One region of the Acetobacter sp. DmW_125128 genome, then DNA from elsewhere that is predicted to be linked to it. Evidence: predicted binding sites of a transcription regulator. Region 1 holds the regulator's gene; the other holds the start of a gene.
The links. The regulator HrcA, encoded in region 1, represses chaperone genes, less so after heat shock. The targets are predictions, from matches to a motif close to GTTNGCACTCNCNNNNNGNGAGTGCNAAC.
Positions count from the first base shown of each region.

Region 1 (6,278 bases):
GCATTGTTCCGCCGCACCACGCTGCCTTCTAGCCAGCCCACCTGCCCCTTTGCATCCAGAACAACAGCCAAACGCCATTGGTCAAGCATACCAGCAGGCACGGGCACTCCCCTTAAAGCCTGCACCCAGTCTGCCGTAGAGGCAGATGACCCGATATCGGAAAAATGGTGCACAGGCCCTCGCCAGCCACGATGCGCACGATCATACGCCATCAAGCCTTGGCGCAAAATATCCTGTGCATCGCGCTGGAGCGGCAGATCCAGACTGGTATGAACATCCAAGCCCCCCTGCATTGTTACGTCCTGACCGTAACGCTCCATCAGTTCGCGGCGCACTTCTTCCGCAAACCATTCAGCCCCTGGCGCCGGGCCGGGCCGGGTGAAGCTGCGGGTAGTAAGTGGTTGGGCTTCTGCTACGCGGGCCGCATCATGCGTAATGGCACCAATATCGGCCATACGTTCCAGCACCCAGTTTCTGCGCCCTCTGGCTGCATCTGGGAAACGTACTGGATTATAATTGGTGGGAGACTTTGGCAGCGCCGCCAAAAACGCGGCTTCTGCATCATCCAATTGATCAAGCGGCTTGTTGAAATAGGTTTGGGATGCCGCGGCAATACCATATGCCCCGCTGCCCAGATAAATTTCGTTGAGATAGATTTCAAGAATCTTATCTTTGGGCAGCACCTGCTCCACCCGCATGGCCAAAAAAGCTTCCTTGGCTTTACGCTGGAAAGACACCGCATTGCTGCCCAGCAGCATGATACGTGCCACCTGCTGCGTAATGGTGGACGCCCCAATGGGCCGCTTGCCCTTACCGCGCGTTAAATCTGTAAGCCCGGCACGGGCAATAGCAACGGGGTCCACCCCTTTATGCGTCCAGAACTTCTGGTCTTCCGCCGCAACAAAAGCGTTTTTTACCTTATCTGGCACAGCGCTGATGGGTACAAAAATACGCCGCTCATTAGCCAGTTCAGCAATAAGCTCATCATCCCCAGCGTAAAGGCGGCTCATGACTGGCGGCTGATAGGAGCGTAAGCCCTCTACCGTTGGCAGATCAGCTACAATCCCTTCGTACTGAGACCAAAGCAGAACCACAGCGCCCGTTGTGCCAACCAACGCCAGTGCAGCCGTTGCTCCAATTACCTTCCGCCACTGTCGAAAACGTGGGCGGCGCAAATCGGGCCTGCGATTTTGCGGAGGCCTGCCTTGAGAATGGCTGGAAGATAAACCCGGATCACCAGAAGACGGAGCGCTTGTCATACAGGCCCTTTACCATTCTCACACATAATCGTCTGCCCTGTTTGCGCATTGTAATAAAAATCATGGCCGAATTCCGACCACATGCACAAACAGTTACTAACCTAACATTTCACCTAGCAGGCGGGCTGTATAATCTACCACCGGCACAATACGCCCGTAATTGATACGGGTAGGACCAATAACACCAATAGCACCTACAACCCGGTTCGCGTCATTCCGGGCTGGAGCCATAACAACGGACATGCCCGTGGCCCCAAACAACCCACTTTCCGCACCAATAAAAATACGCACGCCCTCTGACCTCTCCACCAACTCCAACAGACGCAGCATGGTTTCCTGCGCTTCCAGCCGGTCAAACAGTGTTTGAATGGCCAATAGCCTGTCCTGCCCATCGACATCAGCCAATAAACGGGATTGCCCGCGCACAATCAGGGTGCCGCCCAGCCCATCTCCGCCACCATCCCAAATAGCAAGACCACTTTCTACCACCTCTGCTGTTAGACCGTTGAGAATGCTCCGGTCTTCCATCATTTCAGAACTTACGCGCGTGCGTAAATCCGGCAAGGATGCACCCATGGCCCGTGCATTCAGGTAATTTGCGGCCTCCACCAAAGCGGAAGGCGGCATACCCGGAGGCGTTTCAATCACACGGTTTTCAACATGCCCATCCGCCCCCACCAGAATAACCAGTGCACGGTTGCTGCCTAACGCCACAAACTCAATATGCTTGATACCTCCGTCCCCTTTGGGTGCCACCACAAGCCCTGCGGCATCGGACATACCTGCCAAAAGCGAAGAAGCCTCCGTAAGCGTATCTTGCAATGAACGCCCCTTGGCCTCCAGAGATTGGCCAATTACCCGCTGGTCTTCTTCCGAAAGCGCGCCAAACTGCAACAAGCCATCTACAAACAGCCGTAATCCTTTTTCTGTAGGCAGTCGCCCGGCAGATGTATGAGGGGAAAACAGCAATCCAGCTTCTGTAAGGGAAGCCATGATGTTGCGTATTGTGGCCGGAGAAAGCGGCAGCCCAAGCCTGTGAGACACAGTGCGCGAACCAACGGGCTCCCCACTCGCAACATATTCTTCCACCACTTCACGCAGAATAGCCGCAGACCGTGCATTCAGCCCCGGAGGCAGAGCAGCTTTTACTGGCAGCAAACCACGCTTCATGACACAAGGGCTCCTTCGTATATCCATAAATCCTGGATAGCCTTTATATACCTTATTCGTGCAGTTTTACTGCCGACAAAAGCGCATCATACGCGCCACACATCTTAATTTTACCAAGGAGCTTTCTATGCGCCCTTCAGGCCGCCAGCCAGACCAGATGCGCCCCATTACCATTGAAACCGGCTTTGCCCATCACGCTGAAGGTTCTGCCCTTATCCGTGTTGGCGGCACGGAAGTACTGTGCACTGCCAGTATAGAAAACCGCGTACCGCCTTTTTTACGTGGCAAAGGCACCGGCTGGGTTACGGCCGAATACGGCATGCTGCCCCGCGCCACCCACACACGCGGCAACCGTGAAGCCGCCAAGGGCAAACAGTCTGGCCGCACGCAGGAAATTCAGCGTCTTATTGGCCGCTCCCTGCGCGCGGTAACAGATCTGAACGCTCTGGGTGAAATGAGCATTACGCTGGATTGTGACGTGCTGAACGCTGATGGTGGCACGCGCTGCGCTTCCATTACAGGTGCATGGGTGGCACTGCGTCTGGCCCTTGGCAAACTGGTTGCGACCAACGTGCTGCCTCGGCTGCCGCTGCGGGGACAGGTTGCGGCTGTTTCCTGTGGGTTAACAACGGAAGGCGCTGTGCTGGATCTGGATTATGTGGAAGATAGCTCTGCTTCTGCCGACACCAACTTTGTGCTGACAGCAGACCGCCGCATTGTGGAAATTCAGGGCACGGCAGAAAGCGCACCGTTTACAGAAGACGCGTTTGACAACCTGTTCGCACTGGCCCGCAAAGGTGTGACCGAGCTGTTTGAAGCCCAGATAGCTGCCGTGGAAGCTGCGGAAAAAAAGCACGCATGAATTCTATAAAACTAGAACGTGGCAGCACCCTTGTGCTTGCCACGCACAATGCTGGCAAGCTGGCAGAATTTGCCACGCTGCTGGCTGATTTTGGCATTAAGGTTATTTCTGCCGGGGCACTAAACCTGCCAGAACCAGAGGAAACGGCCACCACCTTTACTGGCAACGCTGCCATTAAGGCCTTAGCCGCAGCCAAAGCTGCCAACCTGCCAGCACTGGCCGATGATTCTGGGCTATGCGTAGCAGCTCTAGATGGCGCGCCGGGCATTTATTCTGCCCGCTGGGCTGGCCCCAACAAAGATTTTACCGGGGCTATGGCGCGTATTGAAGAAGGTATTGGCCAAGGCAAACGCAACGCATGGTTTATTTGTGTGTTGTGTCTGGCTCTGCCTGATGGCCGTACGGAAAGCTTTGAAGGCCGTATAGATGGCCAGATTGTCTGGCCACCACGCGGCACGCATGGCCATGGGTATGATCCCATTTTTGCCCCCGAAGGCGAAACCCGTACCTTTGCAGAAATGGCTGATACAGAAAAAAATGTAATCAGCCACCGTGCCCGCGCGTTTGATGCCTTTAAAAAAGCGTGCTTGAGCTAAACAACCGCATTTCGGATTAACCACCTGCCGGTTCTGCGGAACTGACAGGTGGCCCCTGGATAGGGAAACGAATCAGCAAATACGGTGGTTGGCGTTCATCTTTGCCATCATGAAACCCGGCAAGCCGATTCCATTGCCCCAACGTGCAGTAAACATGGGTTTGCGTGCAAAAAATACCATCTGGGGAAAGCACGCGCGGGTCATGCACCATGAGTTCCATAGAACCATCGGTATTGCGGCGGAAAATAGCATCATGCTCGAAATTGGTGGTGTAAATGCGCCCTTGTGCATCTGTTGCCAGACCATCCGCAACGCCTTTCTCCCCTTCATCCTTTACCGCAGCAGCCAAAGTACTTTCTGAGGCAGACATATCAGACAACAAAGCCGTTGGCAGACTATACAAGCGGCGGCTGGTAAGAGGTGAATAAAATACACGACTGGAATCTGGGCTTAGAGTAATGCCGTCTACCCCGCCGGTAACAAATTTGGGTTTTTGCGCGGGATCATATTTGAGCGGCAGCCCTTCCACCACGGCCATAAAACCTGCTTCTGCCTGTATGGATGGATGCTTCCCCAACACGCGCTTTTGCTGTCCTGTGGCAATATCCACCACCACCAAAGCCGGGCTATGGCCGAAGGAACTATCGGTCACGTAAACACTTCCTTCCGCCCCATGCGTAAGATCCACCCGCAAATCATTCATATGGCTATCAGGCAACAAAGCCGGTGATTTGAGAACGATAGAACGCACCAATTTATTAGTAGCAGGGTCAAAACAGACAATTTTTGCAGCCCCCGGCTGCAAAGGTAAGCCAGCCAATTTGCCGTCATCAATCGCCCAGATAAAACCGCGCGTATCCTGTGTCATACCGTGGATGGAAAGAAGGCGTTCTGCCGGAGGTGCATCTGATGGCATGCTCAGCGCAGCGCTTGGCCACGGAACAAGATGGCCGTTTACCAACTCTGCCAGCGTAGCCCCTTTGTGGTTGATGGCATGCCGCGGAAAGCCCACAAAAATACGGCCATTATCCGTAACAACAATGCCTGATGGCCCCGGCCCATAAAACTCTGCCACAATCTCGAACGACCCAGCGGATTCATAACCCTGATCACCATGCACCCCGGTTTGCACAATAGCTCTCGACACTGCACGCGCTGCGCGGGAAAATGCCAGACCTAACCCTATGCCACCGGCTACAAGCAGATGCCGACGTGCAAGTTTTGAGCTGATTATAGGGCTGAGTGATTTTTGATTCAGCGTTATGTTCCTGCGCACCATTCCGTTGTGTCTCCAGTTCTTTGATGAATCTGAAACACAGTGTGGCACAGATTGGCGGATATCCGCGTGATTTCTGTCCGCAACTCTCATCACAACACGGCACAGCACAAAAAAATGGCGCCGGAAACCGACGCCATTTTCTTAAAACGTAATGTTCAAAAAACATAAAGGAGCAGCCAGACCGCCCCTTTATGGCTGAACAATTAGTCTTCGCCGTCTGTATTACGACGACGGATAGCTGCACCCAGGATATCACCCAAGGAAGCACCGCTATCAGCAGAACCGTATTCGTTAATGGCCTGCTTGTCTTCTTCCACTTCACGGCCCTTAATGGTCAGGGCCAGCTTGCGGGCTGCACGATCAACAGAGATGATCTTTGCATCCACGCGTTCGCCAACAGCAAAGCGTTCCGGACGCTGTTCTGCCTTATCACGGGCCAGTTCAGCGCGGCGGATAAAGCCGGTCAGAACATCGTCAACCTTCACTTCGATACCGTTCGTCTGAACAGCGGTCACGATGCAGGTTACGATGGAGCCCTTCTGAACGCTGGCAAGCGCATCGGCTGCCGGATCTTCCTGAAGCTGCTTGATGCCCAGAGAGATACGTTCTTTTTCCACATCCACGTCCAGAACCTTGGCTTTGACAACCTGGCCCTTTTCGTAATGCTTCATGGCTTCTTCGCCCGCTTCGTCCCAAGACAGGTCGGACATGTGAACCATGCCGTCGATGTCTGCAGACAAACCGATGAACAAGCCGAACTCGGTGATGTTGCGGATTTCGCCTTCTACGGTGGAGCCAACTTTGTGCTCTTCCGCGAACTGCTCCCACGGGTTGCGCTGAACCTGCTTGAGACCCAGAGAAATGCGGCGCTTGGCGCTGTCCACATCCAGAACCATCACATCCACTTCCTGAGAGGTTGCGACGATCTTGCCCGGATGTACGTTCTTTTTCGTCCAGGACATTTCGGACACGTGCACCAGACCTTCAACACCCGGTTCCAGCTCAACAAATGCGCCGTAATCGGTGATGTTGGTCACGCGGCCCGTGAAGCGAGCACCCGGCGGGTACTTCAGGGCAACATTTTCCCACGGATCAGCTTCAAGCTGCTTCAT
Region 1 is NZ_VHOP01000009.1:5,799-12,076, forward strand. Features, by position in the region: gene FKW19_RS03675 (penicillin-binding protein 1A) at 1-1,259, opposite strand, end outside; gene hrcA (heat-inducible transcriptional repressor HrcA) at 1,356-2,456, opposite strand; gene rph (ribonuclease PH) at 2,557-3,291, shown strand; gene rdgB (RdgB/HAM1 family non-canonical purine NTP pyrophosphatase) at 3,288-3,887, shown strand; gene FKW19_RS03695 (L-dopachrome tautomerase-related protein) at 3,904-5,256, opposite strand; gene rpsA (30S ribosomal protein S1) at 5,370-6,278, opposite strand, start outside.

Region 2 (6,278 bases), on a different contig from region 1:
CCTCATTAGGATGAGAATAGCCAGCAATCTTTCCGTCCGGCGCAAGCTTGAGAGTTGTCGTGAGAGGAGACTGTCCTTCCGCGCCAAAAGTCCACGTCATTTCGGTAAGTGACGGAGACAGAACAGTAGATTGTCCACAAAAAGTTTTAGTTTCTATCATGACAGTCCCGAGATACCTCAAGTATTGGAAAGTGTGGCTATGCGTTACGCAGCAGGCAAAAGAGAAAGAATTCTGTCAGAGATCGCTTTATAAGCCGGTCGGTCAAAATGAGCGCCCCCAAACATGCCGTCTTTTGCTAAATCGTCTTCAGAACGTACGATATCGTTGACATCAATGTAATCAAATCCGTACTTTTCAGCCAGTGGACGGACGATGGAATTGATTTCACCAAAAAATTCTAAAAGCTTATGATCGCGCCCGACAGCTTGGTTAAGTCCAATGATGATAACTTTCTTTTGCGCTGCCATCATGCGGTTAAAAATATAACGTAGATCTTTCAAGAAAAGATTTTTGTTAAACCCTCCAAGGAAAACAAATTCATTTCTAAAGAAGTCCCACTGTTCTTGTGAAACGTGTTCTACACCATATTTATTTATAAGATCGCTATAGGAAACGGATGTATAATCAAACTTATCTTTGGGGCCGCCAGGAAGATGGTAGGGCAGGCCGAAATGGCCCATAGGTACAATCATACCTGTTGTTTTGGACTGATAAAGGCCGTGGAAAGATTCCTGCGAAAAAGACAGAACATACACATCTGATGTTTCTTCAATAACATCAGTTTTAAAGCGTCCATCAGGCATGCCGGGAAGATGGGCAATAATTTCCCTGTTCCGGTCATCTTTCAGGTCACGCGTTAGAGCGACAAACCGCGGGGAGGCAATGATTTCCCAGCCTTCGTAAGCGTAGTTCAGCTCTTCGAGTGTATCGACCTTTGTGCGCAAAAAGTTGGATGTCATCATCATATCGCAAGCGCCGCGAATGCACACTTTGAGGCGCTTTGCTGAGGAAGAGGATGCTTCTGTTGAGGTATCTACATCTTCAACAACATTGATCCAGTCAACAATCGGATCTTCAAGTTTAGAGCCAACTTTACCTTGAATGGGAACGCGGCGTTCCCCCAGTTTGCGCCATACAAACTGTTCAACCCCCATGTTCATGGTGCGGCAGGAAAAGAGGAAATGCAGAAACTCATCTTTACGTGAAAGATAAAATCCGCAAATGCCATAATTTCCGTAGGCATCGGCTACTTTTACATAGCCAACATCCGTATCAAAATCGGCCTCTACTTCTTCCTTAAAACGCAGCCGTGCTTTTTCAATATCTTCTGGCCAACGATTTTTGGTGAAATTAAGCTGGTTTGTCCGGTTCACAAGGTCATGAATGCGGGGGAACTCTGCTTCAATATCAGCATGGAAGCTGACACGAATATCGCTTTTGCGTAAGAAAGCCTCATTATCGCCGCCTGTTGCTGCCATATCCTTGTGTTTGGATTCTAAAACCTGATAGCGCTTGAGGCGACTATGTTCTGGGTCTGGCTTACCCTTAAAGCGCGGATTATCCAGCAAGGATTCCAGAACATCAGGCTCAGCCACATTAAGTTCTGGCACAAAATGCTTGGCTTCGTTTAGGTTTGTAACGTTATCATCAACAAACATAACTGTTTCAGGGCGGAGCTGGATTTTTTCGATAATATCCTGAACCAGCGGTCCTTTTGGCCCCCATGAAATGCGGGGGAAAACAAAATCATCCCATATGCCAAGCTGTTCTAGGCGCGCTTTAACGTCTTCAAACGTATTGCGTGAGCAGATGGCGTTGACAATACCCCGGCTATTCAGTGTTTTTACAATATCAATATTGCGCTGAATGGGGGAAATTTCCCCTTCAGATAAAGTGCCTTCCCAGAAAGTATCATCCAGATCCCAGATAACTAGCCGAATACCTTCTTCCTTTGCTGCCGGAGCAGAAGATTTTGCAGTTTTGGCATCGGGCTTCTGGGAGGCTGCTTGTGGCGCTATTTTTTTAGGTTGTGCAGGAACAGTAGGGGCGGGCAGTTCGCTGGCAAGAAGAAGATGGCTGGGAATATTTGCTTTTGATGCCTGTAGCGCGAAAAAAACGCCCCATTGCGGGTCATTATGAGGAAAGCTTACGAGGGTAATAGAATCCTGATTGTCAAATATACCTTCGAATCTCCAGATCATTTTCCCGTGGATATCGAAAATTTCTAATAAATTCTCGGTCAATTTCCATGAGTGTTCGTTGGTATGTGTGTAGTCTTTGATAAGACCATCAGATCCAAATCGAAGAGAAGTTGTTAGAGGAGGATGATTAAGAGGGCCCCAAGTCCATACAGTGGATTCAAGTAATGCTTTGGTTACGCTAAAATGAACTGCCACGGTTACCTCTCATCTGAGCCAATGTTTTCATATTATCGATATTATAGTTAGTATACTGTAATTCATGAGATACTGAAAGTTTCAAAAAAAAACTGCCCTCCTTTCAGAGAGCAGTTTTCTTTAAACTGGTGATACGGCAAGTTTATTGCCGTATCAATGGGTTGGAAGGACTTAGAAGTCCATACCGCCCATGCCACCCATGTCAGGGCCGCCAGCCGGAGCTGCTTTTTTTTCCGGGCGTTCTGCAACCATGGCTTCCGTGGTGATCAGCAGGCCAGCAACAGATGCTGCATCCTGCAGAGCCGTGCGGACAACCTTGGCCGGGTCAATAATACCGGCTTCAACCAGGTTCTTGTATTCGCCAGCCTGAGCGTCGAACCCGAAGTTGTAGTCGTTATTTTCCAGCACCTTGTTTGCAATCACAGCGCCGTCTTCACCAGCGTTGTGAGCGATCTGGCGCAGAGGAGCCTGCAGAGCGCGGCGGATGATGTCACCACCAACGCGCTGGTCATCATTGTGGTAGTGCAGGCCTTCCAGCTTCAACGTAGCGCGGGCCAGAGCCGTGCCACCACCAGGAACAATGCCTTCTTCCACAGCAGCGCGGGTTGCGTGCAGGGCATCGTCAACGCGGTCTTTGCGTTCTTTCACTTCTACTTCGGTGGAACCACCAACGCGGATCACGGCAACACCGCCAGCCAGCTTGGCCAGACGTTCTTGCAGCTTTTCACGGTCGTAGTCGGAAGAGGTTTCTTCGATCTGTGCACGAATCTGCTTAACACGGCCCTTAATGTCATCGGCTTTGCCAGCGCCATCAACAATGGTGGTGTTTTCTTTGTCGATGTGCACTTTCTTGGCGGTGCCAAGCATGTTCAGGGTAACGGTTTCCAGCTTGATGCCCAGATCTTCGCTGATGACCTGACCACCCGTAAGGATAGCAATGTCTTCCAGCATAGCCTTGCGGCGATCACCAAAGCCCGGAGCCTTAACAGCAGCAATTTTCAGGCCACCGCGCAGCTTGTTAACAACCAGAGTTGCCAGAGCTTCACCGTCAACGTCTTCTGCAATAATCAGCAGCGGACGACCGGACTGAACAACGGATTCCAGCAGCGGCAGCATGGGCTGCAGGGAAGACAGCTTCTTTTCATGGATCAGGATGTAGGGGTTTTCCAGATCCGCTGTCATCTTTTCCGGGTTCGTCACGAAGTACGGAGAGATGTAGCCGCGGTCAAACTGCATGCCTTCAACAACATCCAGTTCTGTCTGGAAGTGCTTGGCTTCTTCAACCGTGATCACGCCTTCGGAGCCAACTTTCTGCATGGCTTCGGAGATCATCTGACCGATTTCAGATTCACCGTTTGCAGAAATCGTACCAACCTGAGCGGTTTCCGCCGGGGTGGTAACTTTCTTGGCGTTCTTCTTCAGCTCTTCGATAACAACGGCAACAGCCTTGTCGATCCCGCGCTTCAGATCCATCGGGTTCATGCCAGCGGCAACAGCCTTGTGGCCTTCACGCACGATAGCCTGAGCCAGAACCGTAGCCGTTGTGGTGCCGTCACCAGCAATGTCATTGGTTTTAGATGCAACTTCACGCAGCATCTGAGCGCCCATGTTTTCGAACTTGTCAGCCAGTTCGATTTCCTTGGCAACGGAAACACCGTCCTTGGTGATGCGGGGAGCGCCGAAGCTCTTGTCCAGCACCACGTTACGGCCTTTGGGGCCCAGCGTTACTTTTACAGCGTCAGCCAGAATATCCACACCGCGCAGCATACGCTGGCGTGCGTCTGCACCAAACTTTACGTCTTTGGCAGCCATTGAATTTCTCCTGTGAAGATCGTTCTGAAATTAAATAATGCGGATCAGCGCAAAATCAGGCGGTTACCACGCCCATGATGTCGCTTTCCTTCATGATCAGCAGCTCTTCGCCATCGATCTTCACTTCTGTGCCGGACCATTTGCCAAACAGGACACGGTCACCAGCCTTAACATCAAGCGCCACAATCTGGCCCTGTTCATTCCGGGCACCCGGACCCACTGCAACCACTTCGCCTTCCATAGGCTTTTCCTGAGCTGTGTCAGGAATAATGATTCCGCCAGCGGTCTTCTGTTCGCCTTCAAGGCGACGGACAACTACCCGGTCGTGTAAGGGACGAAACTTCGTCATTATGGATCGCTCCACATTCATTTTTGGGATGGTGCCCTTAACAGAAAGCAGCCCCATCCACTTTGTCGCGCGTAACATAACGCCGCGTTACGTTAGCACTCCCACCCCGGGAGTGCCAGAAAAGGAGATAGGTCTGGCCAAAGGCAGAGTCAAGGAATGTGGATAAAGTTTCTTTTTGCTGTAACGTAAGAACAGATAGGAGGTGCTCGCATGGGTCATATCACTACACTTCAGGCTGCGGATGGACATGAATTTTCCGCGTGGGAAACCGAAGGTAGCCATCATCCTTACACACTTGTGGTGCTTCAGGAAATTTTTGGGGTGAACCACCATATCAGGCAGGTTTGCGAAAACTTTGCCAAGGCCGGATTCCACGTTATTGCGCCAGCTTTGTTTGACCGCGTGCAACGTGGGGTGGAGCTGGATTATTCCACAGCAAGCGTGGAAAAAGGCAAGGCGCTGCGGGCGCAAATTCCGCTTGCTAAAACACTGTTGGATATTCAGGCAGCCGCCTCAGTGTTCAAGCCGCGTAAGGTGGGCATTATCGGCTATTGCTGGGGTGGTACATTGGCGTGGGAAGCTGCATGTAGAACGGATGACTTTGCAGCCGCTGTTGGCTGGTATGGGGCAGGTATTGCCGCCAGCCGGAATGAGACTCCGCGTTGCCCCGTAGAGCTGCATTTCGGTGAACAGGATACAAGTATTCCGCATACTGATATTGCAGCCATTCGACAGGCGCGCCCGGAAGTTGAACTTTACGTGTACGACAATGCAGGGCACGGCTTTGGTTGCCCAGAAAGAAGCTCTTTTAATGCCAAAGCTTATCAGGAAGCGCAGGAACGCAGCATTAATTTCCTGAAAAGCAATATGAATCCGTAGTGTTTTTTCCTGTCCTCGTCATGGCCTATTATCGAATTATGATTGACAATTGTGGCTGGTCATGGGGGGATGGGGTATATCCTGAACCGCACACGGTGTGCAGCAGGACAAAACGTTGAGAAGAACAAGGACTATCCCGCTCATGCCGACCGGTACAGTAAAATGGTTTAACGCCACCAAGGGTTATGGCTTTATTGCCCCAGATGATGGCGGTAAAGATGTGTTCGTGCATATTACCGCAGTGCAGGCAGCGGGTTTGCGTGGCCTGAATGACGGACAGAAAGTTTCTTTCGATCTGGTTGAAGAACGCGGCAAGCAGGCTGCAACCAATCTGAAAGTAGATTGATTTTTCAGGCAGGGCCGATCAGTTTTGATCGGCCCTTTCTGTATCTGCTAAAAAGGCAGCAAGTTCCCGTGCTGTGTCTGCCAACCCAAGGCGACGAACTTCCACACCTTCGGGAAACGCGCTGAGCAAGCGGGTAGGGGTGCGCCTGTCTAACAGGACAAATACCCCCCGATCAGACTGGCGGCGAATAAGCCGACCAAAGGCCTGACGTAATCGCAGGCGTGCAATCCGTTCATCAAAAGATTTCGGGTCACCTCCAGAAAGGTGAATACGGCGTTCACGGTGCAAAATATCTGGCCGCGGCCACGGCACACGTTCAAAAGCCACCAGCCGTAGCGCATTGCCGGGTACATCTACGCCATCTCGCATGGCATCAGTGCCTAACAGGCAAGCGTGTTCTTCTGTGCGGAAAATATCTACCAACGTATTGTTGTCCATCGCATCTACATGCTGGGCGTAGAGCGGGAGGCCGTTTTCTTCCAGCGTTGGGGCAAT
Region 2 is NZ_VHOP01000052.1:21,484-27,761, reverse strand. Features, by position in the region: gene FKW19_RS13850 (HAD family hydrolase) at 1-160, opposite strand, end outside; gene FKW19_RS13845 (HAD-IIIC family phosphatase) at 205-2,397, opposite strand; gene groL (chaperonin GroEL) at 2,569-4,209, opposite strand; gene groES (co-chaperone GroES) at 4,265-4,558, opposite strand; gene FKW19_RS13830 (dienelactone hydrolase family protein) at 4,769-5,437, shown strand; gene FKW19_RS13825 (cold-shock protein) at 5,580-5,783, shown strand; gene FKW19_RS13820 (ATP-dependent DNA helicase) at 5,802-6,278, opposite strand, start outside.
Region 2: groES (co-chaperone GroES) is a predicted target of HrcA. The motif match lies at 4,650-4,678, and genes of this name have one in related genera.